4 regions of the Mesorhizobium sp. M7A.F.Ca.US.005.03.2.1 genome follow, and region 2 is predicted to be linked to each of the others. Evidence: predicted binding sites of a transcription regulator. Region 2 holds the regulator's gene; each other region holds the start of a gene.
What was found. The regulator PhoB, encoded in region 2, activates phosphate uptake and scavenging genes when phosphate is short. The targets are predictions, from matches to a motif close to TGTCATNNANCTGTCAT.

Region 1 (7,635 bases), on a different contig from region 2:
AATTTCGGCTATCTGTTTTTGGCCGGCTATCGCAAGGCCTTGCGGCGGCACGGCATCGAGGTCGACCCCGAGCTGATCGCGTCCGGCTTCATCAACGAGGCCGGCGGCTACGGGGTGACGCCGCAGGTGATGCGCTCCAAGGCTCCGCCGACCGCCATCATCTTCAACAATGACGCGATGGCGCTGGGCGGCTGCAAGGCGCTGGCAGAGATGGGTATCAGGCCGGGTCACGACATGGCAGTGACCGTCATCGTCGACACGCCGCTCTGCCGCTATTTCTCGCCAGCCCTGACCGCCTTCCGCCCGGCGCTGGAGCCGATGGGACAACGGCTCGCGGAAATGCTGCTGGCGTCGCTTCCCGCCTTCGCCGGCCCGGAGGGTCCGCGGATCATCCGCGAGGTCTGGCCGCTGGAACTGGTCGCGCGCGACAGCGATTAATCGCAGCAGCAGGACCTGGCGAATTTGTCAAACGCTGAGCCAGGGTGTGTTGAGATTCAGGTCAGGCCGAGCCGAAAATGATGGCTTTTGAGAACCGGAGCGGAGCGGACATTCGGGTCCGTGAGCACCGGAAGCGCAGAAAGCCGTCGTTTGCAGGCCGGCCTCACCTGAATATCGACATACCCTAGTCCACCTTCTTCTCGCCTCGCTCCCCGGCCTTGACGATGTCGCCCGTGGTGAACAGGATTTCCTTCAGTTCCGCGCGCCAGTCCTTCTTCTGGCGCAGCAGGAATTCGAGATCCATGCCGAAATGCTTGAACTCCTCGCCCTGCGCGTTCTTCATGATGGCGCGCGCCTGCGGGTCCTTCTCCACCGACATGCGCTGTTCGTACCAGCTGATCGCTTCCGCCTCCTCGATCAGCGAGGTGATCATGCGGGCAAAGGTCCGCACCTCCTGCGACAGTTCTTCAGGCGGTTCGTGATACTGGTCGAAACCCATGTCGTCCTCCCCTCAAACAGCACACCGGTGCGCAGTGCACCGGCCGCAGCCTTGAATGCGCGGGAGGCGCTATAGGTTCCGGATCACGCCACAACCAGGGCGATCAGCGGGAGCCAGCCTCAAGACACCGGCGCCGCTCCGCCCTCTGCCGTGCGCCGCGCGATGAACTCGTCCAGCACGCCTGATGTGGCGACGGCCGAGGTCGGCGGCGCGAAATCGGCAAGCACCCGCCTCCAGACACCGGTGGCGCGCTCGCTCGCCGTCTTCGAGCCGCTTTGCGTCCAGTTGCCGAAATTCGACCAGTCCGCCACCAGCGGCTCGTAGAAAGCGGTGCGGTAGCGGGCCACGGTGTGGCTGGCCGAGAAGAAATGCCCGCCCGGCTGCACCTCGGCGATAGCTTCGAAACCAATCGTGTCGGTGTCGCCGGGCGTCGCAGCACAAAGTTCAGCCACCGTCTGCAGCGCCTCGATGTCGGTGATCAGTTTCTCGAAGGAGACACTGAGGCCGCCCTCCAGCCAGCCGGCAGCATGGATGCACATCGTCGCCCCGGCCAGCACCGAGCCCCACAGCGCGAACTGCGTCTCGTGCGCGGCCTGCGCGTCGGAGATGTTGGCCGCACTGCCGCCGCCGGACCGCCAAGGCAGCCCGGTGAAGCGCGCCAGTTGGCCGGCGCCCAGCGTCGCCTTGACGTGCTCGGGCGTGCCGAAGGCGGGCGCGCCGGATTTCATGTCGACATTGGAGGAGAACGAGCCGTAGACGACCGGCGCACCCGGCCTCACGATCTGCGCCAGCGTCAGCCCGGCCAGCGCTTCGGCATGCTGCAGCGTCAGCGCGCCGGCGACCGTTATCGGCGCCATGGCGCCCGCCAGGCAGAACGGCGTGATGACGGAGACCTGCCCCGCGCGAGCGAAATCGATGATGCCTTGCGCCATCGGAATGTCGAGCTGACGCGGCGAGTTGGTGTTGATGACGGTGTAGCAATGCGCGCTTGCCAGAAACTCCTCTTCCGACAAGCCGCGCGCCAGCCGCAGCATCTCGAACCCGTCCTCGACTTGCGGCGTTCCGCGCGCGAAGACGAACGGGAGCTTGTCCGACAGCGTCAACTGCGCGCGGTTGACGGCATAGTGCCGAAAGCGGTTGTCGACATCCTGAGGTTCGATGCAGGGCCCCAGCATATGCAGCACATCGAAATGCTGCACCAGCCGCATCAGATCCTCGAAATCCGCCAGTGTTCCCGGCCGCCGGCCGCGCTCGAGATCGGTGACGTTCGGCGCCCCGCACCCGGCCAGGAAGGTCATCGAGCCGAGCTCCAGCGTCAGATCGCGGGCGCGCGAACCGGCGTAAGCGTGGATCGACTTCGGCGCCGAGGCGAGTGCCGCCGTCACCATGTCACGGCCGATGCGCACCATGTCGGTGTCTGGATCGACCAGGGCGCCGGCATTGGCAAAATGCTCACGCGCTTGCGGCAGCAGCACCTTGATGCCGAGCTCTTCCAGCACCCGCAGCGCCGTGTCGTGGATCGAAGCCACCTGGTCGTCCGAAAAGATCGGCTGCGGCAGGAACGGGTTCTTCAGCGAATGGTAATTGGGACGGCGGCTGCTTTCGCTACCGGCCTCGCCCGTGCGTCCACGCCGGCGCTCGCGCCTGCCGTCCCGTGCCGCGTCATCGACCATCGGAAATCCTCCTCATTGCCGCATTGCCTTGCCCAGGGGATCGTAGGGCGAGGCCGCGACGACACGCGCCGGCCGTTCCTCACCTACGACATGCACGGAGAGCGCGGTGCCCTCGCCCGCGAAATCGCGGTCGACCAGAGCCAGCGCCAGGCTCTTGCCGACCGTATAGCCATAGCCGCCCGAGGTGACGAAGCCGACGCGTCGGCCCTGATGCCAGACAGGCTCAAAACCGCTGGCATCGGCGTCGAGCGCATCGATTTCCAGCGTCACCAGGCATTGGCCGCTGCCGGCCTCCCGCTGTTTCAACGCTGCTTCGCGGCCGATGAAGTCGCTCTTGCCGAAAGCGATGAAGCGGTCGAGACCGGTCTGGCCCGGCGTATAGCCTTGCGTGAATTCACGCGACCAGATGCCAAAGCTCTTCTCCAGCCGCAGCGCATTGAGCGCATAGTAGCCGATTTCAGCAAGGCCCAGATCCTCGCCCGCAGCCAGCAGCGTGTCGCGCAACGTGGCGTGCATGGTCACGGGGCAACTGATTTCGAAGCCGAGTTCGCCCGCGATCGACAGCCGCGCCACACGTGCCTGCACCATACCGATGTCGAATGCGCCACAGGCCATGAACGGCAATGCTGCGCCGGAAACATCCTGATGCGTCGTGCGCTCCAGAATCTCCCGCGCATTCGGCCCCGTGAGCAGGAAGCCGCTCATCGTGTCGGAGAGGTCGGCGATGGTGACGCCCTCCGCCGCATGGCTCTCGAACCAGCGCATATGGAATTCCCGGAGATAGTAGGAGCCCATCAGCCAATAAGAGCCGCCGCCCCAGTTGAAGACGGTGAGGTCGCCCTTCAGCCGTCCGTCATGGCCGAGCATCGGCGCCAGGCCGGCCCGCCCCGCCTTCGGCAATCGGCAGGCGAGCAGCCGGTCGAGCCACGCCTCCGCACCCAGCCCCGACACCGCATAGCGCGCATAGGCCGAGATATCGACGAGGCCGGCGGCGCGCCGCACCTGCAGCGCCTCCTCGCCGACGATGTCGAAGGCGTTGGAGCGCCGCAGCGTCGTGCTCTCGGCAAATCCCATCGGCGCGAAATAGGCCGGGATTTCCAGCCCCCAGGAAGCCGTCCATTCGCATCCCGCCGCGCTCATGCCGTCATAGGCGCCGGGGCGTTTCAGCGGCCGGCCGGCGGGCAGCCGTTCATTGGGAAAGGTCATGACGAACCGGCGCGAATAGAACTGGCGCGTCGTCTGCCTGAGATATTCGCGGTTGGCGGCGAAGGCACCGTAGCGAGCGATATCCATGCCGAAGATGTCGGCCTGCGGTTCGCCGAAAATCATCCATTCGGCCAGCGACTTGCCGACGCCGCCGCCCTGGCTGAAACCGGCCATGACGCCGCAGGCGACCCAGTAGTTCTTCAGGCCGCGCACCGGCCCGACAATCGGATTGCCGTCCGGCGTGAAGGTGAAGGCGCCGTTGACCCATTTGCGGATACCGGCCGTCGCCAGGCAAGGGAAGCGCTCATGCGCCTTGGCGAGTTCCGGGCTGATGCGGTCGATGTCTTCCGGGATCAGCTCTATGCCGTAATCCCACGGCGCTCCGTCCATGTTCCAGTGCTTTGGGTTCTGCTCATAGACGCCAAGCAGCACACCCTTGCGCTCCTGCCGCAGGTATGAAAAGCCGTCGAGATCGACGGCGATGCCGATTTCCCTGTCAAGTGCTGCGATCTCCGGAATGTCATCGGTGATGAAATAGTGGTGCTCCATCGGCGTCACCGGCAGGTCGACGCCGGCCATGCGGCCGAGCTGCTTCGCCCACAGCCCGCCGGCATTGACGACATGCTCGGCGATGATGGTGCCCTGCTCGGTGATGACGTCCCAGCGCCCGTCGGCACGTGCTTTCAGCTCGACGACCCGGTTGCGCAAGATGATGTCGGCGCCGCGCTTCTTCGCAGCACCCGCATAGGCATGCGTGGTACCGTACGGGTCGAGATGGCCTTCGTTGGAATCATGCAGGCCGCCAAGAACACCGTTGACGTCGACGATCGGGCAGATCGCCTTGATCTCGTCGGGCGTGACCAGGCGCGCGGTCTCGATGCCGACCGACTGGAACACGGCCCAGGCTGATTTCAGCCACTCCCAGCGCGCGGGATCGCTGGCGATGTTGACGCCGCCCGTCATGTGCAGGCCGATATCCCAGCCGGATTCGGCCTCGATCTCCCGGTAGAGATTGATGGTGTAGTCCTGCAGCGCCGCCACATTGGGATCGGCGTTGAGCGCATGGAAGCCTGCCGCCGCGTGCCAGGTCGAACCGGCCGTCAGTTCTGCGCGCTCGATCAGCGCCACATCGCTCCAGCCGAACCGCGTCAGGTGATAGAGCACCGAGGCTCCGACCACGCCACCTCCGATGACGACTGCGCGGTAGTGCGACTTCAAGGCTTCCCCTCCACGGTTGGTCCGAAGACTGGAGTATATATCCACTGGACATAAGTGTCCAGTGCCGGCGCGCGCGCATCGTTTTTCGTCGACCGCCGGCATGCACTGCGCGCTGTCACGCAAGCATCATGTTCGCGCCGTAGACCGCGTTTCGGGGAGGCTTGCGCAACATCATCGATGTCGTACCTCTTTCAGTTTTTCGTCCCCCGGCCGCTCCGGCACATCCGTCACAAAGAGGATTATCCATGAAGCACCTGTATCGACCCGCGTCGCTTGGCGTCGCGCTGGCCTTGTTCACCGCCTTGGCGCCGGCGCTCGCCGACAGCACCGCGACCGTCGGCGGCCTCGTCAACAAGGGGCTGGTCGGCGTCGGCCGCATCCCGGCCGCTCAGCGCGACAAGTTCGGCGAGACCTTCGGCTCGGGTTCCGGCATGGCGATCGACGCATCAGGCTGGACGCATGACACCGCCGGCTACAGGGGTTCGCTCTGGCTGTTGCCGGACCGTGGCTACAATGTCGTCGGCACCACCGACTACCGGCCGCGCCTCAACACGATCGCCATCGAATTTGCTCCGGTCGCACCGGGCGCTGCACCTGCTGCCGGCCAGGAGCAGACGGGCGTCAAGGCAACGCTCGCCGACACCATGCTTCTCACCGACGACAAGGGGGCTGATGCCACAGGCCTCGACCCACTCAACGGCGTGCGCGCGGCAAGCGGCGACATGCCGATCCTGCCGCAAGCCGACAATGGCAAGCTGGCGCTCGACAACGAGGCGATCGTGCGGCTGCCCGATGGTTCGATGTTCATCTCCGACGAATACGGCCCGAACATCTATCGGTTTTCCGCCGACGGGCATCTGCTGTCGGCAACCCAGCCACCGGCCGCCTTCGTGCCGATGCGCCACGGCACGCCGAACTTCGCCTCGGACAATCCGGGACCCGGTGCCGCCGAGCCCGATCCGAAGGACCCCGAGACCGGCCGCCAGAACAACCAGGGCCTGGAGGGAATGGCGATGACGCCGGACGGCAAGTTCCTGATCGCGGTGCTGCAATCGGCGCCCCGGCAGGATGGCGGCGATTCGCCCGCGACGCGCCAGAACACGCGTGCGCTGGTCTATGACGCGTCCGACCTCGCCCACCTCAAACTGGCGCATGAGTATGTCGTGCCGTTGCCGGTGTTCAAGGATGCCAAGGGCAAGACCAAGATCGCCGCGCAGAGCGAGATCGTGGCGCTCTCCGACAAGACCTTCCTGATGCTGGCGCGCGACAGCGGTAACGGCCAGGGGCTGAAGGGCGACACCTCGCTGGTGCGCCAGATCTTCGTCGTCGACGTCTCGGCCGCGACCGACATCGCCGGCGGCGCCTTCGATGCCGCCGACAAGCCGCTGGCGCCCAAGGGCGTGCTCGACCCGTCGGTGATGCCGGCCAAGCTGACGCCGTTCATCGACATCAACGACAAGGGCGAACTCGGCCGCTTCGGCCTGCACAATGGCGCGCCGAACGACAAGAACAACCTGTCGGAGAAGTGGGAGGCGATGTCGGTGGTCAGCGTTCTCGATCCGAAGCTGCCCGACGACTACTTCCTGTTCGTCGCCAACGACAACGACTTCCTCGCCCAGGACGGTTTTCAGGTCGGCGCACCCTACAAGGCGGAAGACGGCGCCGATGTCGACACCATGTTCCTGGTCTATCAGGTCACGCTGCCGGGTCTCGCCGGGAAGTAACGGCCACTGCACGGGCGGGCGCGCTTGGCGCGTCCGCTGGGCTCGCGGCAGGCATGAACGGGGCAGCGGCCTTTCAGCCGCGCGTTCGCAAGGGTGCATCTCGGTCCCGCCTGCGATATCATCGTGGACTGGATCCAAATCACCATCCGCCGAGTTGCCCGCCATGGACGAAAAAATGCCCGCGCGCCGGCGCACCGGCGACCTGACCAGCGGCCCGATCCCGCGCACGCTTCTGCTGTTCGCCCTGCCGGTGCTCGGCTCCAACGTGCTGCAGTCGCTCAACGGCTCGATCAACGCCGTCTGGGTCGGCCGTTTTCTCGGCGAATCGGCGCTGACCGCCACCTCTAACGCCAACCTCGTCCTGTTCCTGATCCTCGGCACTGTGTTCGGCATCGGCATGGCGGCCACCATTCTGGTGGCCCAGTCGGTCGGTGCCCGCGACCTGCCCGAGGCGCGCCGCATTGTCGGCACCAGCGCGACATTCTTCTTCCTCGTCTCGGTTGTCTTCGCGGTCTGCGGCTGGATCTGGGTTGACGCCATTCTCAACACGCTCGGCACACCGGCCGACGCCTTGCCGCTGGCGCGCTCCTATCTGCGCATCATCTTCGTCGCCGTGCCGATGATGAACCTTCTGTCCTTCGTCATGACCGTGCTGCGCGGTGCCGGCGATTCACGCACGCCCTTCTTCTTCATGGCGCTGGCCGTCGTCCTCGACATCGTGCTCAACCCATTGCTCATCGCCGGCATCGGACCGTTTCCCGAACTCGGCATCGCGGGCTCCGCCACGTCCACGCTGATCGGCCAGACGGTAAGCGTGATCGCCATCCTGATCGTTCTCTATGTGCGCAAGCATCCGCTGCGGCTGGCCGGCGCCAAT
Region 2 (3,847 bases):
GCGGCGACCGGGAGGATATGAAAGAGCATGTCGGTCGGAATCCGCCACGACGATTTGCGCCGCCGCAACCGCGCGATGGTGATCGCCGCGGTGCGCCGCGCCGGACAGCCGTCGCGCACCGAGATCGCCGCAACCACAAGCCTCAGCCATTCGACGATCTCGGCGATCTCATCCGACCTGATCGTCGAAGGCATCCTGACCGAAAGCAAGCCGAGCGAGGCCGGCTCGCTCAAACGCGGCCGTCCGCAGGTCGGCCTCAGCCTCAATCCGGAAGCGGCCGCGGTAATGACCGTGGTGCTGTCGCTGAACTTCCTCTCGGTCGCCGTCATCGACTATGCCGGCCAGGTAATATCCGAGGAACAGCGTCGGCTCGACACGCTGACGATGTCGCGCGACTCGCTGATCGGTGAGTGCACGGCAATCGTGCGGCGCCGCCTGGAAGATCCCGACCTGGACGTGCGCAGCATCGCTCGTATCGCGCTGGCCGTCCAGGGCATCACCGACACCCGTGCCCGCGCCATGCTGTGGTCGCCGATCACGCCGCACACCGACATCGCCTTCGCCGACATATTCGAAGAGGAGTTCGGCGTCCCCGCCATTATGGAGAACGACTGCAACATGATGGCGGTGGCGCTGCGCTGGCGCGATCCCGATCGTTACCGCGACGATTTCATCGCTATCCTTTTGTCGCACGGCATCGGCATGGGGCTGGTGCTGAAGGGCGAATTGTTCACCGGCACCCATTCCTCGGGCGGCGAATTCGGCCACATGATTCATCGGCCGAACGGGGCGCTGTGTCGCTGCGGACGGCGCGGCTGCGTCGAAGCCTATGCCGGCAATTATGCCATCTGGCGCAACGCGCGGCAGATGGGCGAGGATGCAGAACCCGTCGCCGATGTCAGCGACGCCGACATGCGCGCCCTGGCTGCCGCCGCCCGCGAGAGGGACGGACCGGAGCGGGAAGCCTACCGCAAGGCTGGCGAAGCGCTCGGCTACGGCCTCGGCAGCCTGTTCGCGCTGATCGATCCGGCCCCCGTCGCCATGGTCGGCGTCAGCGCCGCCGCCTTCGACCTGATCGAGCCGGCATTGCGGCAAGCGATTGCCCAGACCGCCGGCGGCCAGCATTCCAAGTCGATTTCCTTCGACACCGAGCCGAACGAACTGCCGCTGATCCGCGAAGGCTGCGCCATGCGGGCGCTGATCTTCGTCGATCAGGAGATTTTTGCGCCGGGCGTGCAGGCGAGATCCGGTCTCGGCGGCAAGAACGTGGCGTGAGTTCAAACGAGGGAGTTCAGTCCTCGCGAATGGCGTAACCCGCCCCACGGATGGTGCGGATGACATCGGGCATACGGCCGTTGTTGACCGCCTTGCGCAGCCGGCCGACATGCACATCGACCGTGCGTTCGTCGATGTAGATCGTCTCGCCCCAGACATTGTCGAGCAGTTGGCTGCGCGAGAACACGCGGCCTGGATGGCGCATCATGAATTCAAGCAGGCGGAATTCCGTCGGCCCGAGCCGGATTTCGCTCTTCTTGCGATAGACACGGTGCGATTCGCGATCGAGCACGATATCGCCGACCTTGAGCACGCTGGACAGCACTTCCGGCTTGGCCCGGCGCAGCAGCGCCTTGACCCTGGCCATGAACTCCGGCGTCGAGAAAGGCTTGACCAGATAGTCGTCGGCACCGGTCGAGAGGCCGCGCACGCGGTCGCTTTCCTCGCCTCGCGCGGTCAGCATGATGATCGGCAGCCGCTCGGTCTCGGGACGCATCCTTAGCCGGCGGCAGAGTTCGATACCGGAAACCGCAGGCACCATCCAGTCGAGCACCAGAAGGTCTGGAACGTTCTCCTGCAGCCGGATTTCGGCCTCGTCGCCGCGCGTCACCACCTCGACCTGGTAACCTTCGGATTCGAGATTGTAGCGGAGCAGCACGCCTAGCGGCTCCTCATCCTCCACCACCATGATGCGTGGCGCGATCATCGGCTGGTCACCCCTGTCATGCCGCTGGCGCGGACATTGCCGTCTCGTCCTGCTTCGGACGATTGGCTGGCAACTGCGTGCCGGTCAAAACATAATAGGCATTTTCGGCGATGTTGGTCACGTGGTCGCCGATCCGCTCGAGGTTCTTGGCGCAAAACAACAGGTGCGTGCACGCCGTGATGTTGCGCGGATCTTCCATCATGTAGGTCAGCAGTTCGCGGAACACCGATGTGTATTTGACGTCGATGCGTTCATCATTGTTTCTGAGCGTGGCAAGCGCTGCCGCGTCAGCGGCGGCATACTCGTCGACGACCCCCTGCACCTGGATCAGCACCAGCTGCGCCATCGCGTCGATCGAATGCGAAAGGTCGTGCGGCGTGACGCTCAGCCCGACAGTGCCGACGCGCTTGGCGATGTTCTTGGCAAGGTCACCGATGCGCTCGAGGTCGCCGGCCATGCGGATCGAACCGACTACCGCACGCAGATCGTTGGCCATTGGCTGGCGCTTGGCGATCAGCGTGATAGCACGATCGTCCAGCTCGCGCTGGCGTGCATCCATGATGGCGTCGTCGGAAACCACCCGCTGCGCCAGCGCATTGTCCGAATTGAGCAAAGCCCTGGTCGAGCCACCGACCATCGAGCGGGCGAGATCGCCCATGTCGCGGATCAGCTGGCTGATCTGCTCCAGATCCTCATCGAAAGATGCGACGGTATGTTCACCCATGATCTTCGTCCCTCATATGCCAGAGATCAGCCGAACCGGCCGGTGATGTAGTCCTGGGTGCGTTTGTCGTCGGGGGTGGTGAACATCTTGTCGGTGGCGCCCTCCTCGACCAGATAGCCAAGATGAAACATCGCGGTGCGCTGCGACACGCGCGCTGCCTGCTGCATCGAATGGGTGACGATGACGATCGTATAGTTCTGACGCAGTTCGTCGATAAGTTCCTCGACGCGAGCGGTGGCGATCGGGTCGAGCGCCGAACACGGTTCGTCCATCAGGATCACCTCGGGTGACACGGCGATGGCGCGTGCAATGCACAGGCGCTGCTGCTGGCCACCGGAAAGACCCGTGCCAGGTTCCTGCAAACGGTCCTTGACCTCGTTCCAGATCGCCGCCTTCTTCAGGCTGGACTCGACGATCTGATCCATGTCGGCCTTGCGCTTGGCCAATCCGTGGATGCGCGGACCATAGGCGACGTTCTCGTAGATCGACTTTGGGAACGGATTGGGTTTCTGGAACACCATGCCGACGCGCGCCCTGAGTTCGACGACATCGATGTTCTTGTCGTAGATGTCCTCTTCGTCGAGCGTGATCTTGCCGGTTACCCGTGCTGAATCGATGGTGTCGTTCATGCGGTTGAGGCAGCGCAGGAAGGTGGACTTGCCGCAGCCGGAGGGGCCGATCAGCGCCGTCACCTGGTTCAGGCGGACGTCGAGATCGACGTCGAACAGCGCCTGCTTCTCGCCGTAGAACACGCCGACCTTGTCGCCGCGCATTTTTATCACTTCGTTCGACTTCATCTTGTCGCCCACTGCGTTTTCAAGGGACTGTTCGGTCATGATGTTCATACCAAAATGCCTTTTTTCTACCAGCGCCGCTCGAACCGACGCCGAAGCACGATCGCGGTGATGTTCATGGCCATGAGGAAGACGAGCAGGATGATGATGGCGCCGGACATACGCTCGACGAAGGCGCGTTCGGCCTCGTTCGCCCACATATAGATCTGCACCGGCAGCGCGGTGGCCGGATCGAAAGGCGTCGTCGGTGGATCGGCGACGAAGGCGACCATGCCGATCAACAGCAGCGGCGCGGTTTCGCCGAGCGCGCGCGCAAGACCGATGATGGTGCCGGTGAGGATGCCGGGC
Region 3 (7,725 bases), on a different contig from region 2:
CTGAAACCGGTCGACCTCGCCTTCAAGTCCGGTGAGATCCACGCCATCGTCGGCGAAAACGGCGCCGGCAAATCCACGCTCATCAAGCTTCTGACCGGCGTCATGCCGCGCACCTCCGGAGAGATTGTCTGGGAGGGCCAGCCGGCCGCCCTGGCGACGCCGCACGAGGCGATGGCGCTCGGCATCAATGCCGTGCACCAGGAAGTCGTGCTGTGCCGTCACCTGACGGTCGCCGCCAACATGTTCCTCGGCGAGGAGAATTCGCGCTTCGGCATCCTGCAGCAGCGCGCCATGGTCAGGCAGGCGCAGACGATCATCGACGACCTCGGCTTCGACCTGCCGGCGCATGTCACGCTCGGCGACCTGACCATCGGCCAGCAGCAGCTGATAGCCGCCGCCCGCGCCACCGTGCGCGGCACCAAATTCCTGATCTTCGACGAGCCGACCGCCTACCTCACCCGCAAGGAGGCCGACCAGCTCTTCACGCTGATCCGCCGTCTGAAGGGCGAAGGCGTGACGATCATCTACATCAGCCACCGCATGGAGGAAGTGTTCGAACTCGCCGACCGGGTATCCGTGCTGCGCGACGGCACGCTGGTCGGCACCCGCAACATCGCAGAGACCAACGATGCCGAACTGGTCAAGATGATGATCAACCGCTCGATCGAGCAGGTCTATCACAAGGAGCATTTCACGCCGGGCGCCGCCATCATCGAGGCGAAAAACCTGTCCGGCAAGGGCTTCGAAAATGTCTCGATGACGGTCCGCGCCGGCGAGATCGTCGGACTCTATGGGCTGATCGGCGCCGGACGCAGCGAGTTCGTCACCACGCTCTACGGCCGCCACCGCAAATCCGCCGGCCAGATCCTCTGGGAAGGCAAGGAGGTACAGGTCAATTCCGAACATGACGCGATCAAGCTCGGCATGGCGCTGGCGCCGGAGAGCCGCCGCGACCAGGGCCTCTGCCTCAACCTGCCGGTCGGCTTCAACCTCAACCTGCCGATCTACAAGCGCATCTCGAACAATCTGCTGATTTCGAGCACGCAGGAGAAGACGCAGGCCGATCGCCAGATCGCCGATCTGCGCATCAAGACACCGACACGTGGCGCGCTGGCATCCAGCCTGTCGGGCGGCAACCAGCAGAAGATCGTCATCGGCAAATGGCTGGCGCACGGCGCCAAGCTGTTCATCTTCGACGAACCGACCGTCGGCGTCGATGTCGGCACCAAGGCCGAGATCTACCGCCTGTTCGGCGCGCTTTTGTCAAAGGGCGCCGGCATCATCCTGATCTCGTCCTATCTGCCGGAAGTCTATGAACTCGCCGATACGCTGCATGTGTTCCGGCGCGGCAAACTGGTGGCGACGCACGGTTTTCACGCCGCCAGCCACGAGGATATTCTCACTCAGGCGCTCGCCGAGAAACAAGAAAAGCTGGGAGGACAGATATGAGCACCGAGGCGATCGCCGTCGAAAAACCGAAGCGCAACTATAATGTCCTGTTCGGGCTGACGCTATTGGCGCTGCTGGTTCTGCTCTGGATCCTCCTCTCCGTGACGACGACAAGCTTTGCCTCGGCCAACAACATAGCCAATCTCCTGCGCCAGGGCTCGATGATCGCCATCATGGCGGTCGGCCAGACCTTCGTCATCATCACCGGCGGCATCGATCTGTCGGTCGGCGCCGTGGTCGGCTTCGCCACCGTGGTCGTGGCCATGATGATCAATGCCGGCTTCCCCATCTGGCTCGCCATTCTGGTGACGCTGCTGGTCGGTGTCGCCATCGGCATGTTCCACGGCTTCGGTATCGTCAAGATGGGCCTGCCGCCCTTCATCATCACGCTGGCGACGTTGACCTCGCTGCGCGGCATCGGCCTTTTGATGACCAACGGCAATTCGATCAACATCAACAGCGACACCTTCACCGCCTTCTCGCGCAATTCCTTCATCGGCATCCCCAACCTGTTCTGGATGGTGATCCTGGTCGGCATTCCGGCCTATATCTTCCTGCACCACAGCCGCTGGGGCAGATACCTGTTTTCGGTCGGCTCCAACGCCGAGGCCTCGCGCCTGTCCGGCGTCAATGTCCAGCGCACCATCTACATGGCCTACACGCTGTCGGGCCTGTGCGCCGCCTTCGTCGGCGTGCTGCTGGCCGCCCGCATCGGCATCGGCAACCCGACGCAGGCCGAGGGCTGGGAACTGCAGGCGATCGCGTCGTCGGTCATCGGCGGCACCTCGCTGTTCGGCGCTGTCGGCTCGGTGCATGGGCCGCTGCTCGGCGCCTTCATCCTGGCCACCATCAACAACGGCGCCAACCTGCTCAACGTCAATTCGTTCTGGCAGCGCATCATCACCGGCGCGCTGATCATCATCATCGTCTACTTCGACGGCCTGCGCCGCCGCGGCAAGTAGCGACCCCGCAATCAACCGCCGGTCCGCCACACCAACGGGCCGGCGATTTCATGACTGGATTAGCGCATGAAAGCCGTCCTCTGCCGTTCGCCCGGCGATCTTGTCCTTGAAGACCGGCCCGCACCCGAGACACCGCCTCCCGGCTGGGCGCTGGTGGCGGTCAGCCATGTCGGCATCTGCGGCACCGACTACCACATTTTCGAGGGCAAGCACCCGTTCCTCGCCTATCCCCGCATCATGGGTCATGAGGTCTCGGGTACCGTGATGGAGACCGGCGAAGGCGTCGAACTGGCCATTGGTGAGCCCGTCGTCGTCAACCCCTATCTTTCCTGCGGCAAGTGCATCGCCTGCCGGCACGGCAAGCCCAATTGCTGTGTCAGGATCGAGGTGCTTGGCGTGCATCGCGACGGCGCCATGTGCGAACGCATCCTGGTGCCGGCGCAAAATCTCTATCCGGCCAACGGCCTTTCGCTGGCCGACGCCGCTGCCGTCGAGTTCCTGGCCATCGGCGCGCATGCCGTGCGGCGCGCCCGCGCCGACCCCGGCGCCCACACGCTGGTCATCGGCGCCGGCCCGATCGGGCTCGGCACCGCCATCTTCGCCCGCATCGCCGGGCTCGACGTGACGCTGCTCGACATGAGCAGTGAAAGGCTCGCCTTCGCTGGAAACGAGCTTGGTTTCCAGACCCTAGACGGCTCGCGCGGCGCGGTGCCCGATCTGATCAGGGAAGCGACATCAGGCGAAGGCTTCGATGTGGTCTTCGACGCCACCGGCAACACCCAGTCGGTGCAGTCGGCCTTCGCCCATGTCGCGCATGGCGGAACGCTGGTGCTGGTCTCCGTCGTCAAGGACGACATCAGCTTTTCCGATCCGGAATTCCACAAGCGCGAGATGACGCTGATCGGCAGCCGCAACGCGCTGCGCGCCGACTTCGACCATGTCGCCGCCTCGATCCGCAACGGGGCCGTACCACTGGCCAAGCTCGTCACACACCGCACCACACTCGCCGCCACGCCGCGCGATCTGGCTCGTTGGGCGCATGAGAAATCCGGCCTGATCAAGGCTGTGATCGAGGTGGGGTTATAACATGGCAGGCGGCGAAGCCGGTCCTCAAATGCGCCGCCGCTGGCAAGTGAATGCGGCCGAGCTGGGCCGGGCACTCCCTACAGCGCCGACAGCTTCAGCTCCACCCGTTCGGCCGGAAAGCGCGACTCGGAAAACTGGATCGGCTGGCCGTCCGGCGTGACGTTGACGGCAACCGTGACCAGCACGATGGCGCCCGGCTGCAGGTCGAGGTCGGCAAGGTCCGCCGCATCGGCATGGCGCGCCGACAGCACGGTCGATTGCCTGAGATAGTCGTCTATGCCGAACCGCGCCAGCGATGCGGTGATCGAGCCTGTTTCCGCCATCGCGGCATCGATGCCGGCAAAGCGCCGGGCCTCGAACCAGCCGGCAGCGCGCGACACCGGCCGTCCGTCGGCTTCGCCGCGCGTTTCCAACCGGATCACATCGGCTCCCTTGGGAAGACCCAGTCCCTCGCCGACGCGCTGGCTGGCCGGCTCGACCGACGAGGCGAGCAGGACGATGTGCCGTTCCGTCGTTTGCCCTTGCAGCCCTGTCGAAAAACGTGTGCGCGCCCCGATCGGATAGGACAGCCGCTTGCGCGACAGTACGAAGGTGCCGCGCCCCTGCTCGGCCCGCAGCACGCCTTCCCTTACAAGGGCTGATATGGCGTTGCGCACCGTGTGACGGTTGACGCCATAGCGTTCTGCCAGCGCCACCTCCGGCGGCAGCGCTGCATTCTCCGTGAAATCGCCGATGGCGATCGCATGCAGGATCTTGTCGGCGATCTGCCGCCACAGCGAAACGCCACTGCGCCGCTCGATGCTGTCCGCTAACAGCCGCCCGACCATCATTGCCCCAACCTTCCAGCGCCCAGTCTTCTATCGCTGTCATCCACCCGTCATGGACACGCGTTAGATAATAGATATAATTTGTATAGTTGTCTACATCAATAGACAAATTAACAAAGAGGAATGCTGCTGATGCGAGGACAGGAAGCCCGCGACCAGGCCGAGCGCAAAGCCGCCATGGCAACCCTTACGCAATCCAGCGGCGATGACATCGTACGGCTCTGGAATGAGGCCGGACTGCCTTCGGACGCCGAGCTGTTGCGCGGCCCCGAAACCGGCCTTGTCACCCTGCGCGGCCGCATCGGCGGCGGCGGCGCCCCTTTCAATGTCGGCGAGGCGACCGTCACCCGCGCCACGGTCAGGCTACCCACCGGACAGGTCGGCCATTGCTATGCGCTTGGCCGCGACAAGCAGAAGGCGAAGCTGGCGGCTATCGCCGACGCCCTATGGCAGGACCCTGCCCGCCGCAATGAGGTCGAGACCGGACTGATAGCGCCTCTGCGGTCGGCTCTGACCTTGGCGCACGAAAAACGCCGCGCCGAGACGGCGGCAACGAAGGTCGATTTCTTCACCATGGTTCGCGGAGAAGACTGATGGACATTGCAGCGCAATCGATCGAGGGCGGGTTCGCCGATCCGGTCTTCAACGCCCAGACCGTGTTCCGCGCCGTGATGGACGCAATGGCTCGGCCGGGCAGCGTGCAACCGCTGCCGGCCTTCGCCCGCCCGCCGGTGCCGCTCTCGGCTACCGCCGGCGCCATCGCACTGGCGCTGTGCGACAATGACACGCCGCTCTGGCTCGACCCGGCTTTGCAGGCCTCCACCGCGATCAGATCGTGGCTTGGGTTCCATACCGGCGCGCCATTGGCCAACACACCGGCCGATGCGCATTTCGCCTTGATCGCAGCACCTGCCGAGATGATGGCGCTCGATGGCTTTTCGCAGGGCACGCAGGATTATCCCGACCGCTCGACCACGCTGATCCTGCAGGTCAGCGATCTGGTCTCCGGCACGCCGCTATTGCTCGAAGGTCCCGGCATCGAAACCAGCGCCACGATCGCGCCGGCGCAGATGCCACGCCATTTCGTCGAGCAGTGGAAGCAGAATATCAAGCGCTTTCCGCGCGGCGTCGACATCATCCTCGCCACATCAGGCGGCATCGCCTGCCTACCGCGCACGACGCGCATCAAGACGATGGAGGCGTAAGATGTATGTCGCGGTAAAAGGTGGCGAAGCGGCAATCGCCAACGCCCACAGCCTGCTGGCCGACCGCCGGCGTGGCGACCGTTCGGTGCCCGCCCTTCGTCTCGACCAGATCGTCGAGCAGCTGGCGCTCGGCGTCGACCGGGTGATGAGCGAAGGCTCGCTCTATGATCGTGAACTGGCCGCGCTCGCCATCGTCCAGGCGCGCGGCGACATGATCGAGGCGATCTTCCTGGTGCGCGCCTACCGCACCACGCTGCCGCGCTTCGGCTACTCCAGGCCCATCGACACCGCCAACATGCTGGTCGAGCGGCGCGTCTCGGCGACCTACAAGGACCTGCCCGGCGGCCAGTTGCTCGGACCGACCTTCGACTACACCCACCGGCTGCTCGATCCCGAGCTTGCCGCCGGCGCCGATGTCGCCGAGCCCTTGCTGCGCGACACGGAAGCGCAAGCCATGCCGCGCGTCTCGGCGATCCTCGCCCGCGAAGGCTTGATCGAACCGGATGGCGACATGCCGCAGGACCATGTCCCCGGCGACATCACCCGCGAGCCGCTCGAATTCCCGATGGCGCGCGACATCCGCCTGCAGGCGCTGTCACGCGGCGATGAAGGGTTCCTGCTGGCGCTCGGCTATTCCACCCAGCGCGGCTATGCCCGCAACCACCCCTTCGTCGGCGAGATCCGCATCGGCGAAGTCGAGTTGGAGCTCGACGTGCCCGAACTGCCCTTCGCGGTGCCGCTCGGCACTGTCCGCGTCACCGAATGCCAGATGGTCAACCAGTTCAAAGGCTCGGCCAAGGCGCCGCCGCAATTCACCCGCGGCTACGGCCTGGTCTTCGGCCAGAGCGAACGCAAGGCGATGGCCGTGGCACTCTGCGACCGGGCGCTGCGCGCGAAAGAGCTCGGCGAGGATGTCGTCGCCGCGGCCCAGGACGAGGAGTTCGTCATCTCGCACTCCGACAATGTCCAGGCGACCGGCTTCGTCGAGCATCTGAAGCTGCCGCACTATGTCGACTTCCAGGCAGAACTCGATCTCGTACGCCGCATGCGCACCGAATATGACGCGCGCGAAAACCCCGTGAAGGTCGAAGAGAAGCGGGAGGCCGCGGAATGATCGAGGGCCTTTCCCACATGACCTTCATCGTCCGCGATCTCGAGCGGATGACCGAAATCCTCGAGGGCGTATTCGACGCGCGCGAAGTCTATGCCAGCGACGCCAGGCAGTTCTCGCTGTCGCGCGAAAAATTCTTCCTGATCGGTGACATCTGGGTCGCCATCATGGAGGGCGAACCCTTGCCGGAGCGCAGCTACAACCACATCGCCTTCAAGATCGATGACGCCGATTTCGACCGCTATGCCGAGCGCATCGGCAGGCTCGGCCTCGACATGCGCCCGCCGCGCCCGCGCGTCGAGGGTGAAGGCCGCTCGATCTATTTCTACGACGAAGACAACCACATGTTCGAACTGCACACCGGCACGCTCAATGAGCGGCTGGCGCGCTATGCCAGGGGATTGGAGGCTGCGGAATGAATTTAGTGCCCGACGCCACCATGGCCGCCACCATCGTGGGAATGACCGCCATAGCCGTCATACCCGGAGTAATCACCATTCCCGACGCCCACGGACTCACCTTGAGAGCCTTCTTTGGGGCCGGGCAAAATCATGCGCCGAAGGAAGAAGAGAACGACGCCGGCGAACACCACCAACAGAATTCCGAGATGCATCCATCCGGTCGAGTTTATCTGAATTCGCCCCTGTATCCGCGTCCTGGACGCCAATTCGATAGCACAATGTGGATGTGATCGCCATGACCGACATCGCCACCTACAACTTCGCCTATCTCGACGAGCAGACCAAAAGGATGATCCGCCGGGCGATCCTCAAGGGCATCGCCATTCCCGGCTACCAGGTGCCGTTCGCTTCGCGCGAAATGCCGATGCCCTACGGCTGGGGCACCGGCGGTGTCCAGGTCACCGCTTCGATCATCGGCCCGGACGATGTGCTGAAGGTCATCGACCAGGGCGCCGACGACACCACCAATGCGGTGTCGATCCGCGCCTTCTTCAAGAAAGTCGCCAATGTCGCGGTGACGACCGACACTGCCAGCGCCACCATCATCCAGACCCGTCACCGCATTCCCGAGCATCCGCTGACGGCGGCCCAGGTGCTGGTCTACCAGGTGCCGATCCCCGAACC
Region 4 (9,038 bases), on a different contig from region 2:
GTTCGGTGTTGTCCAGGGCTGTTGCGGGTCAACAGTGTGGATCGGCCATGCGGTCCACGGGCCGGCCTGCTCGACCAGACGGGCAAGTTCTGTCGCGGTGCCGCGCAGGGCTCGGGTCAGGATCCCGGCGTCGGCGTTGCCGGACCAGCCCTCGGCAATGCGGTCGCCCCTGGTGAAGGCCGCGAGATTGAAGGCCGCACCCTTGCTGACGGGATAGGCCACCATATGGAAGCCAGGATGCAGGAAGGTGGTGACGCAGTCCCTGGCGCCGATGGCGGCAAAGCTCCGACCGGCGGCGCTGCCGGCCGCGACCGTGGCGCGCCAGGCCAGTTCGCCGGAGAAATGGTTTCTTGGCGAGCCCTTGGCCGAATCGACAAGTGCGCGCACCGATGACCAGACGCCATCGGCCCCGACCAGCAGGAAGCCCTCCGCCTCGATGGTCTTGCCGTCGATCTCGGCCGTCGCCGTGATGCCATGCGGGCCGGAGGCAACGTCGCCGATGCGCGCGCCGGTGGTGAGATGGATATCCGGCACCTCGGCAACGCGCGCGGTCAATGCGCTCTGCAGATCGGCCCTGTGCGCGACGAGATAGGGTGCTTGCCAGCGGGTTTCGGCGGCTTGCCCCAGCGGCACGCGCGCCAGTTCGCGCAAGGTCGCGGCCTTCTTCAACACCACGGCTTGCGGCCGCACCGCTGCCGGCAGCAGCCGGTCGAGCACGCCAAGCTGGCGAAGGATGCGCGTCGCGTTTGGAGAGAGCTGGATGCCGGCGCCGGCAGCTTCCAGGCGCTGCGCCTGTTCGAACACCCGAACCGCGTAGCCGCGCGAGGCGAATGCAAGGGCTGCGGTCAATCCGGCGACACCGGCCCCGGCGACGACAATTTGCCGGGAACGCGTGTCGTTCATCGGGCTGGTCGCGAAAGTCTCAGGCGGCCTGTTCGATGTAGATGCATCCGGCCGGCAGCGTTTCCGTCGCCTTCAGCTTCGGCGAATAGCGGTAGAGCGTCGAGCAATAGGGACAGACTTTTTCATTGTCGTCGCCCATGTCCAGAAACACATGCGGGTGGTCGAAAGGCGGATTGGCGCCCGTGCACATGAATTCCTTCACGCCGATGTCGATTGCCGGATAGCCCGCATCGTTCTGAAAATGGGGAATGGAACCGCCTGCCATCGTCGTCTCCTTAACGCAGTCTCGTCTGCATCTGGATCATATCAGGCCTCTTTGCAAGTTCGATGAAATCAAACTGTCGCAAAAGCCTGTCAGAGGATAAGTTAAGCCGGTTAACCCATGGCCCGAAAACCGATTTCGGTTTCCGGGAGGGACCATGGGTCGCTAGAGTGACTGGCTAGCCGGCTTGAGCGGGTGTGGAAGAGCGGGAATCATGAACGAACTGAAGCCGGTGCAGAACGAATTCGTGGATGTCGAGGTGGCTCGCCCGGAAGGCGGCAACCCGGACCGGTTTGTCAACCGCGAGTTTTCCTGGCTGCAGTTCAACCGGCGCGTTCTCGAGGAGTCGCTGAACCTCAATCATCCGCTGCTGGAGCGCGTCCGCTTCCTGTCGATCTCGGCCGCCAATCTCGACGAGTTCTTCATGGTCCGAGTCGCCGGTCTTGCCGGCCAGGTGCGCGAGGGCATCACGCTGAAGAGCCCCGACGGCCGCACCCCCGAACAGCAGCTCGAACAGCTGCTGCGTGAGGTCGAGCGGCTGCAGGAAGACCAGCAGAAGAGCCTTTCGGCGCTCACCGTGCTGCTCAACAAGGAAGGCATCGAGAGCATCACCCGCGATGCGCTGACCAAGGACGAGAAAATCTGGCTGGAAGACCATTTCCAGGAACAGGTTTTCCCGGTGCTGACCCCGCTGTCGATCGACCCGGCGCATCCGTTCCCGTTCATCCCCAATCTCGGCTTCTCGATGGCGCTGCAATTGCGCCATCGCAAGAACGGCGAGGAGATGAGCGCGCTGCTGCGCCTGCCGGTGGCGCTGAAGCGCTTCATCCGTCTGCCGGACCGCAAGCATCATGTCCGCTTCATCCCGCTGGAAGAGGCTGTCGGCCTCTATATCGGCAAGCTCTTCCCCGGCTACGAGGTCAAGGGCTCCGGCACGTTCCGCATCATCCGTGACAGCGATATCGAGGTCGAGGAGGAGTCCGAGGACCTCGTGCGCCTGTTCGAAACGGCGCTGAAGCGGCGTCGGCGCGGATCGGTGATCCGCATCGAATTCGACAGGCTGATGCCTGGCGAATTGCGCGATTTCGTCGCCGGCGAGCTTGGCGTGTCGTCCAGCCGCATCAGCGTCTTGACCGGTCCATTGGCGCTCAGCCAGATTTCCGAGATCGTCGCCGTTCCCCGCGACGACCTGAAATTCACGCCCTACAATCCGCGTTTTCCCGAGCGCATCCGCGAGCATGGCGGCGATTGTTTCGCCGCCATCCGCGAGAAGGACATCGTCGTCCATCACCCTTACGAATCCTTCGATGTGGTGGTGCAGTTCCTGCGCCAGGCAATGGCCGATCCGGAGGTGGTGGCGATCAAGCAGACGCTTTACCGCACCTCCAACGACAGCCCGATCGTGCGCGCGCTGGTCGACGCGGCCGAGGCCGGCAAGTCGGTCACCGCGCTGGTCGAGCTCAAGGCGCGTTTCGACGAGGAAGCCAACATCCGCTGGGCGCGCGACCTGGAGCGGGCCGGCGTGCAGGTGGTGTTCGGATTTCTCGAACTGAAGACACATGCGAAAATGTCGCTGGTGGTGCGGCGCGAGGACGGCAAGCTGCGCAATTACGTGCACCTCGGCACCGGCAACTACCATCCGGTCACCGCACGCATCTACACCGACCTGTCCTTCTTCACCACAGATCCGACGATTGCCCGCGATGTCGCCCAGCTGTTCAATTTCATCACCGGCTATGCCGAGCCGACGGACGAAATGCGGTTGGCGATCTCGCCGTTCACGCTGAGAAGCCGCATCCTGAAGCACATTGCCGACGAGATTGCCTACGCGGTGCAAGGCAAACCGGCGCGCATCTGGATGAAGATGAACGCCCTCGTCGATCCGATCATCATCGACGCGCTCTACGATGCCAGCCGCGCCGGCGTCGAGATCGACCTTGTCGTGCGCGGCATCTGCTGCCTGCGGCCGCAGGTTCCGGGCCTGTCGGAAAACATCCGCGTAAAATCGATCGTCGGCCGTTTTCTCGAGCACAGCCGCATCTATTGTTTCGGCAATGGTTTCGGCCTGCCGTCGGACGAGGCGATCGTCTACATCTCCTCGGCCGACCTGATGCCGCGTAATCTCGACCGCCGCGTCGAAACCATGGTGCCGATCACCAATCCAACTGTGCATGAACAGATCCTTGGCCAGATCATGCTGGGCAACATTATGGACAATCAGCAAAGTTTCGACGTATTGGCTGATGGAACCTCCCGGCGCGTCGTGCTGGAGGAGGGCGAGGAACCGTTCAACGCGCAGGAATATTTCATGACCAATCCGAGCCTGTCGGGACGGGGTGACGCGCTGAAGTCGCATGCGCCCAAGCGCATCGCGCAGTTCAAGCGCCGCAAGAAGAACGCCGCAGCGTCCGGCTGATGCTGTCTGATTCTCAGGGCCGGCTGCAGGACCGCCGACCGCTGTCCATCATCGACATCGGATCGAACTCGATCCGTCTCGTCGTCTATGAGGGGCTGGCGCGCTCGCCGACCATGCTGTTCAACGAAAAGATGCTGGCCGGTCTCGGCCGCGGCATCGTTTCGACCGGCAAGCTCGACCCCGAGGCGGTAACGCGCTCGATGGAAGAGTTCCGCCGCTTTCGTGCGCTTTCCGACCAGGCCGGCGCCGAGCAGATGTATGTGCTGGCGACCGCGGCGGCCCGCGAGGCGGTCAACGGCCCCGATTTCATCCACCGCGCCGAGGATGTGCTGAAGACCGAGATCCGAGTGATCAGCGGTCGTCAGGAAGCGTACTATTCCGCGCTCGGCGTCATTTCCGGTTTCCATCCGGCCGATGGCATCGCCGGCGATCTGGGCGGCGGCAGCCTCGAACTGGTCGATGTCAGCGGCGAGGCGATCGGCGACGGCATCACGCTGCCGCTGGGCGGCCTGCGCCTGCAGGACATGGCGAAGAACTCGCTGACCCAGGCGGGCAGGGTCGCGCGTGACGAACTGGCGAAGGCCAAGCTGTTGAAAGGCGGGCAGGGCAGGCCCTTCTACGCCGTCGGCGGCACCTGGCGAAATCTTGCCCGGCTGCACATGGAAATGACCAACTATCCGCTTGGCGTCATGCACCATTACGAGATATCGGCCGAAAGCGCGGCGAACTTCCTCAAGCAGGTGGCCAAGGCCGAGATCGAGAAGGTCAAGGGCATCGAAGGCGTTTCGAAGAACCGCCGTTCGCTGCTGCCCTATGGCGCCATCGTGCTGCAGGAGATCATGGCGGCGATGCAGCCGTCGAAGATCATCGTCTCGGCGCTCGGCGTGCGCGAAGGCTTTCTCTATTCGCTGCTCGACGAGGCGGAGCAGAAGGCCGATCCGCTGATTTCGGCCTCGGAGGAACTCGCCCGTCTGCGCTCGCGCTCCGTCACCCATGCGCACGAACTTGTCGACTGGACCGCCAAGACCTTTGCCGCCTTCGGCATCGACGAGACCGAGGACGAGGCGCGCTACCGCCACGCGGCCGCATTGCTGGCCGACATCGGCTGGCGCGCGCATCCCGAATACCGCGGCAAGCAATCGCTCAACATCATTGCGCACGCGTCCTTCTTCGGCGTCGACCATCCTGGCCGTGCTTTCCTGGCGATGGCCAACGCCTATCGTCACGACGGCATCTTCAACGAAGCCATCGCCCCCGAGATCAAGGCTCTGGCATCGCCGCGTTATCTGGAGCGCGCCCGCGTGCTCGCCGCGATGATGCGCGTCGTCTACCTGCTGACGGCGTCGATGCCCGGCATCATGCCCAGGCTGAAATGGGAACAGCGCGCCAACGGCGTGCTGGCGCTGGTCTTGCCGGCATCGCTGGCGGACCTCTATGGCGAGCGGCCGGCCGGGCGCCTGGCGCAGCTGGCCAGGATCACCAACCGCCGGCTGGTGCTGGCCGTCGAGGGTGGCCCCAGCATGTCGGTGAAATAAGGCGCTAGCTGCTAGCAGACCCGTGTCTTATCTGACTTAAGCGGAGACTTGCCGGTCGTACTTCGCCGGCGGCTTCGCGTTTGATGACCGGCTTCCCCAATCCGTCGCTGCTTTGCAGCGTCACCTTTCCCCCATCCGGAGGGAAAGGAAGGGAGCCTCGTTGGAAGAGCGTTGGCGGCAATAGGCTCGCGCCCTTCCTCTACCCCGTCGATCGGGGGAGAGCGACTATCTGGGGTGTCAAGTTGCACTCGCGAACTCGTTGCGCGCATCGCGTGCTTTTGCATTGAGGATGACGAGGAGTTTTCTGGCGAGTGCGATGCGGATGAGCATTTTTGGCTTTCCCGCCTGTTGCAACCGTTGAGCGAAAGCTTTGAGATTGGATCGAATTTGGCCACGATGGCTGCGACGATGAAGAGGATGCCACGCGGCCCGGCGCGTCCGCCGCGCACATGCCTGTTGCCGGTGCGCTTGCCGCTATCGTTGGCGAAGGGAGCGAGGCCTGCCAGCTTGGCGATGGCCTTGTTGGAGATGAGGCCGATCTCGGGCAGTTCGGCCATCAGGCGGGCGACGGTGCGTCCGGCCACGCCCTTCAGCGAACGAAAGGCCTGCTCCAGCCTGGCCCACAGCGGATCGTCATCGATCATCGAGGCAATCTCGCCTTCCAGGCGCCGTTGCTCGCGCTTGAGGAAGGCCAGCATCGCCTCGATGCTGGCGCATACCTCGGCGTCGCGTGCGGCACTTCTACGCTGCTTGTTGATGGTCGCATCGCCGACAATCTGGCAAAGCCGGCCAACCAACGCGGCAAGCCGCTGCTGGGCGGCGCTTGGCGGTGGCGTCGGCACAGTGTTCTTGACTGCGCCGTAGTGGGCGATGACAGCGGCGTCGATCCTGTCGGTCTTCTCAAGATAGCCCATCGCCTCGGCGAAACGGCGCACGCTCTTGGCATTGACCACGCCGCACGGCATGCCGTGCGTCCACAAGAGCATGAATCCCAGCCGTTCATAGCCGCCCGATGCCTCCATCACCGCAAGGGCTGCGTCATGGCTGCGGCAGAACAGCCAAAGAGCTGCGATCCCCGCCGCGTCGTTGGCGAAGCGCGCTGCCGCTCCGCCAGGCCAGACATGCGCGTCCAGCCAATCTTTCGAAACATCAACTCCACAAATAATCCTGTTCACGGTAACCTGCCTTGTGCGTACGGTTGGAACCAAGCGACTGTTCGGTCGTGCGTGATGAAGGCGAAGATCCCAAGCTCTCCCGCGGCTGTAACCTCAGGTGGTACGGGCGACTTCGCCAAGCCAAGGTCCGGGCGGCCACCCGGACCTTGGCTCAATCGCTCTAATCCCACGAAATCTCTCTCGTGTAGATACAAGGTGGCTCGGCAAAGCCGGGACGGAGTGGGGGGCGACCAGCTCGGGCGCGTGTAAGCAAAAATATCAAACCGCGCCGCGCCCGTCGATCGACCATGCGCCGGCGCCGGCCATCGCCAGCGCTACAAACCCACCTGATATCGCAATGTCCTTCATCAGCATCTGCTGGTGCAGGAAGGCGAGCATCGCGTCGCCGCCGCCCTGGCCATAATGGCCGATGAAGCCGGCGACGATACAGAAGGCAGCGAGCAGAAGCGCTATGATCCGGGTCTGGAAACCGACCAGGATGAGCAGCCCGGCGATCAGTTCGAACAGTCCCGTGCCCCAGGCGGCAAGTGTCGGCAGCGGCAGGCCGAGGCCGGCGAAGTAGCCTGTGGTGCCGGCGATGTCGCTCAATGCATGGAAACCGGAAGGCACGAACAGGGCGGCGAGCAGCAGCCGGGAGAGCAGGAGCAGCGCGTTGCGGGGCATGTTCACACTCCGTTGTCGGCCGCCGGCCGGCCTCGTCCCGATAGCCCCGATCCTATCAGAAACTCCGGCCGACAGATCGGCGATCATGCACCAACAACGAAAAAGCGGCGCGGAAAATTCCGCGCCGCTTTCTTGTTCGGCTATTGCCGGGTCTTGGCTCAGCCGCGCTTGGCGTCGATCGAATAGGCACCGGCGCCCGAGGAAGCCAGCACGAGGAAGCCGCCCGCAATGGCGAGGTTCTTGAGAAACTGGATCATCTGCATCTGGTCGGCCCAACCGGTGTGGGCGACCAAACCGGTAGCGACCGTGAAGACCGCCAGCACCCAAGCGACAATCCGGGTCTTGAAGCCGACGAGGATGGCGAGGCCGCCGAGAAGCTCGATCAGGCCGACGACGGTGGCCGTTACGGTCGGCAAGGGCAGGCCGAGGCTGCCGAAATAGCCCGCTGTTCCGCTAATGGCGGTGAGCTTGCCGAAACCTGAAAGCAGGAAGATGACCGCGAGCAGGACGCGGCCGAGGAGGATGGTGGTCGAGGCATTGGATGCGCCGGAACCGGCGACTGAAATGTTGGTGGACATGGTGGCTCTCCGGGATGGGTTGATGCCGGGGAGATAGAGCAAACCGACTGTTCACCAAAGCCACCAGACTGGCGACACATTGTTCACAGTACTTACGTTTCCGTGATCGGGCGGCCTGCGCAAAATTCGCTTCGGGTGAGGTCGTGACGGGAGTAAATTCTCCCCTCACGAAATATCGGGCTTTTGGTGACGCAATTCCGGACCGAAAACCGCAGACACTTTTCCTGGAATTGCCTACCCCGGATGCGTCATATCCTCCGGCCGCACCAGGCGGTCGTAATCGGCTTCGCTGACCAGCCCGGTGGCGAGCGCTTCCTCGCGCAAAGTGGTGCCCTTCTTGTGCGCGGTCTTGGCGATCTTGGCGGCATTGTCGTAGCCGATGGTCGGCGCCAGCGCCGTCACCAGCATCAGCGATCGGTCGAGTGCCGCCTTGATGTTGTCTTCGCGGGCCTCGATGCCGACGACGCAATTGTCGGTGAAGGAGACCGAGGCGTCGGAGAGCAACTGCACCGACTGCAGGAAGTTGTAGGCCATCAGCGGATTGTAGACATTGAGCTCGAAATGACCCTGGCTGCCGGCGAAGGTGAGCGCCGCATTGTTGCCGAACACCTGTACGCAGACCTGCGTCAGCGCCTCGCACTGGGTCGGATTGACCTTGCCCGGCATGATCGACGAGCCCGGTTCGTTTTCCGGCAGCGACAGTTCGCCAAGGCCCGAGCGCGGGCCTGAGCCGAGGAAGCGGATGTCGTTGGCGATCTTGAACAGCGCGGCGGCCGCCGCATTGATGGCGCCGTGCGAAAACACCATGGAATCATGGGCCGCCAGCGCCTCGAACTTGTTCGGCGCGGTGACGAAGGCGATGCCGGTGATGGAGGCGATGCGATCCGCGACCCTTTCGGCGAAGCCGACCGGCGCGTTGAGGCCGGTGCCGACGGCGGTGCCGCCCTGCGCCAGTTCCTGCAACCCGGGCAACGTCAGCTCGATGCGCTTGATCGACGAAGCGACCTGCGCGGCATAGCCCGAAAATTCCTGGCCAAGCGTAAGGGGGGTGGCATCCTGCGTGTGCGTGCGGCCGATCTTGATGATGTGATTGAACTCTCTGCTCTTGGCGGCGAGTGCCTTGTGCAGGTGCTTCAGTGCCGGCAACAGATCGTGCACGATGCGTTCGGCGCAGGCGATGTGCATGGCTGTCGGATAGGTGTCGTTCGACGATTGGCTCATATTGACGTGATCGTTGGGATGCACCGGCTTCTTGGAGCCCATGACACCGCCCAGCATCTCAATCGCCCGGTTGGAGATCACCTCATTGGCGTTCATGTTGGACTGGGTGCCCGAACCGGTCTGCCAGACCACCAGCGGGAAATGCTCATCGAGCTTGCCGTCGATGACCTCTTGCGCCGCCTCGACAATCGTCTTGCCGATCGCAGGATCGAGCCGCTTGAGCTCCATGTTGGCTTCGGCCGCCGCCCGCTTGACGATGCCCAATGCGCGCACGATCGACGCCGG

Region 1: EN991_RS13080 (esterase-like activity of phytase family protein) is a predicted target of PhoB. The motif match lies at 5,148-5,164, and genes of this name have one in related genera.
Region 3: phnF (phosphonate metabolism transcriptional regulator PhnF) is a predicted target of PhoB. The motif match lies at 4,362-4,378, and genes of this name have one in related genera.
Region 4: EN991_RS05590 (RNA degradosome polyphosphate kinase) is a predicted target of PhoB. The motif match lies at 1,232-1,248, and genes of this name have one in related genera.

Annotation. Positions count from the first base shown of each region.
Region 1 covers NZ_RZRP01000188.1:688-8,322, reverse strand. Annotated here, with positions in the region: partial or broken gene EN991_RS13100 (substrate-binding domain-containing protein) at 1-438, shown strand, start outside; gene EN991_RS13095 (hypothetical protein) at 623-937, opposite strand; gene EN991_RS13090 (trimethylamine methyltransferase family protein) at 1,057-2,610, opposite strand; gene EN991_RS13085 (FAD-dependent oxidoreductase) at 2,623-5,034, opposite strand; gene EN991_RS13080 (esterase-like activity of phytase family protein) at 5,280-6,758, shown strand; partial or broken gene EN991_RS13075 (MATE family efflux transporter) at 6,934-7,635, shown strand, end outside.
Region 2 covers NZ_RZRP01000561.1:273-4,119, forward strand. Annotated here, with positions in the region: gene EN991_RS25605 (ROK family protein) at 28-1,275, shown strand; gene phoB (phosphate regulon transcriptional regulator PhoB) at 1,292-1,981, opposite strand; gene phoU (phosphate signaling complex protein PhoU) at 1,998-2,705, opposite strand; gene pstB (phosphate ABC transporter ATP-binding protein PstB) at 2,732-3,550, opposite strand; partial or broken gene EN991_RS25625 (ABC transporter permease subunit) at 3,568-3,847, opposite strand, start outside.
Region 3 covers NZ_RZRP01000180.1:717-8,441, reverse strand. Annotated here, with positions in the region: gene EN991_RS12760 (sugar ABC transporter ATP-binding protein) at 1-1,449, shown strand, start outside; gene EN991_RS12755 (ABC transporter permease) at 1,446-2,411, shown strand; gene EN991_RS12750 (zinc-binding alcohol dehydrogenase family protein) at 2,478-3,497, shown strand; gene phnF (phosphonate metabolism transcriptional regulator PhnF) at 3,575-4,324, opposite strand; gene phnG (phosphonate C-P lyase system protein PhnG) at 4,457-4,918, shown strand; gene phnH (phosphonate C-P lyase system protein PhnH) at 4,918-5,529, shown strand; gene EN991_RS12730 (carbon-phosphorus lyase complex subunit PhnI) at 5,531-6,643, shown strand; gene fosX (FosX/FosE/FosI family fosfomycin resistance hydrolase) at 6,640-7,059, shown strand; gene EN991_RS12720 (hypothetical protein) at 7,056-7,331, shown strand; gene EN991_RS12715 (alpha-D-ribose 1-methylphosphonate 5-phosphate C-P-lyase PhnJ) at 7,337-7,725, shown strand, end outside.
Region 4 covers NZ_RZRP01000058.1:1,020-10,057, reverse strand. Annotated here, with positions in the region: gene EN991_RS05600 (FAD-dependent monooxygenase) at 1-903, opposite strand, end outside; gene EN991_RS05595 (zinc-finger domain-containing protein) at 923-1,168, opposite strand; gene EN991_RS05590 (RNA degradosome polyphosphate kinase) at 1,380-3,581, shown strand; gene ppx (exopolyphosphatase) at 3,581-5,116, shown strand; partial or broken gene EN991_RS05580 (IS110 family transposase) at 5,354-6,291, opposite strand; gene EN991_RS05575 (DoxX family protein) at 6,550-6,954, opposite strand; gene EN991_RS05570 (DoxX family protein) at 7,113-7,532, opposite strand; gene fumC (class II fumarate hydratase) at 7,767-9,038, opposite strand, start outside.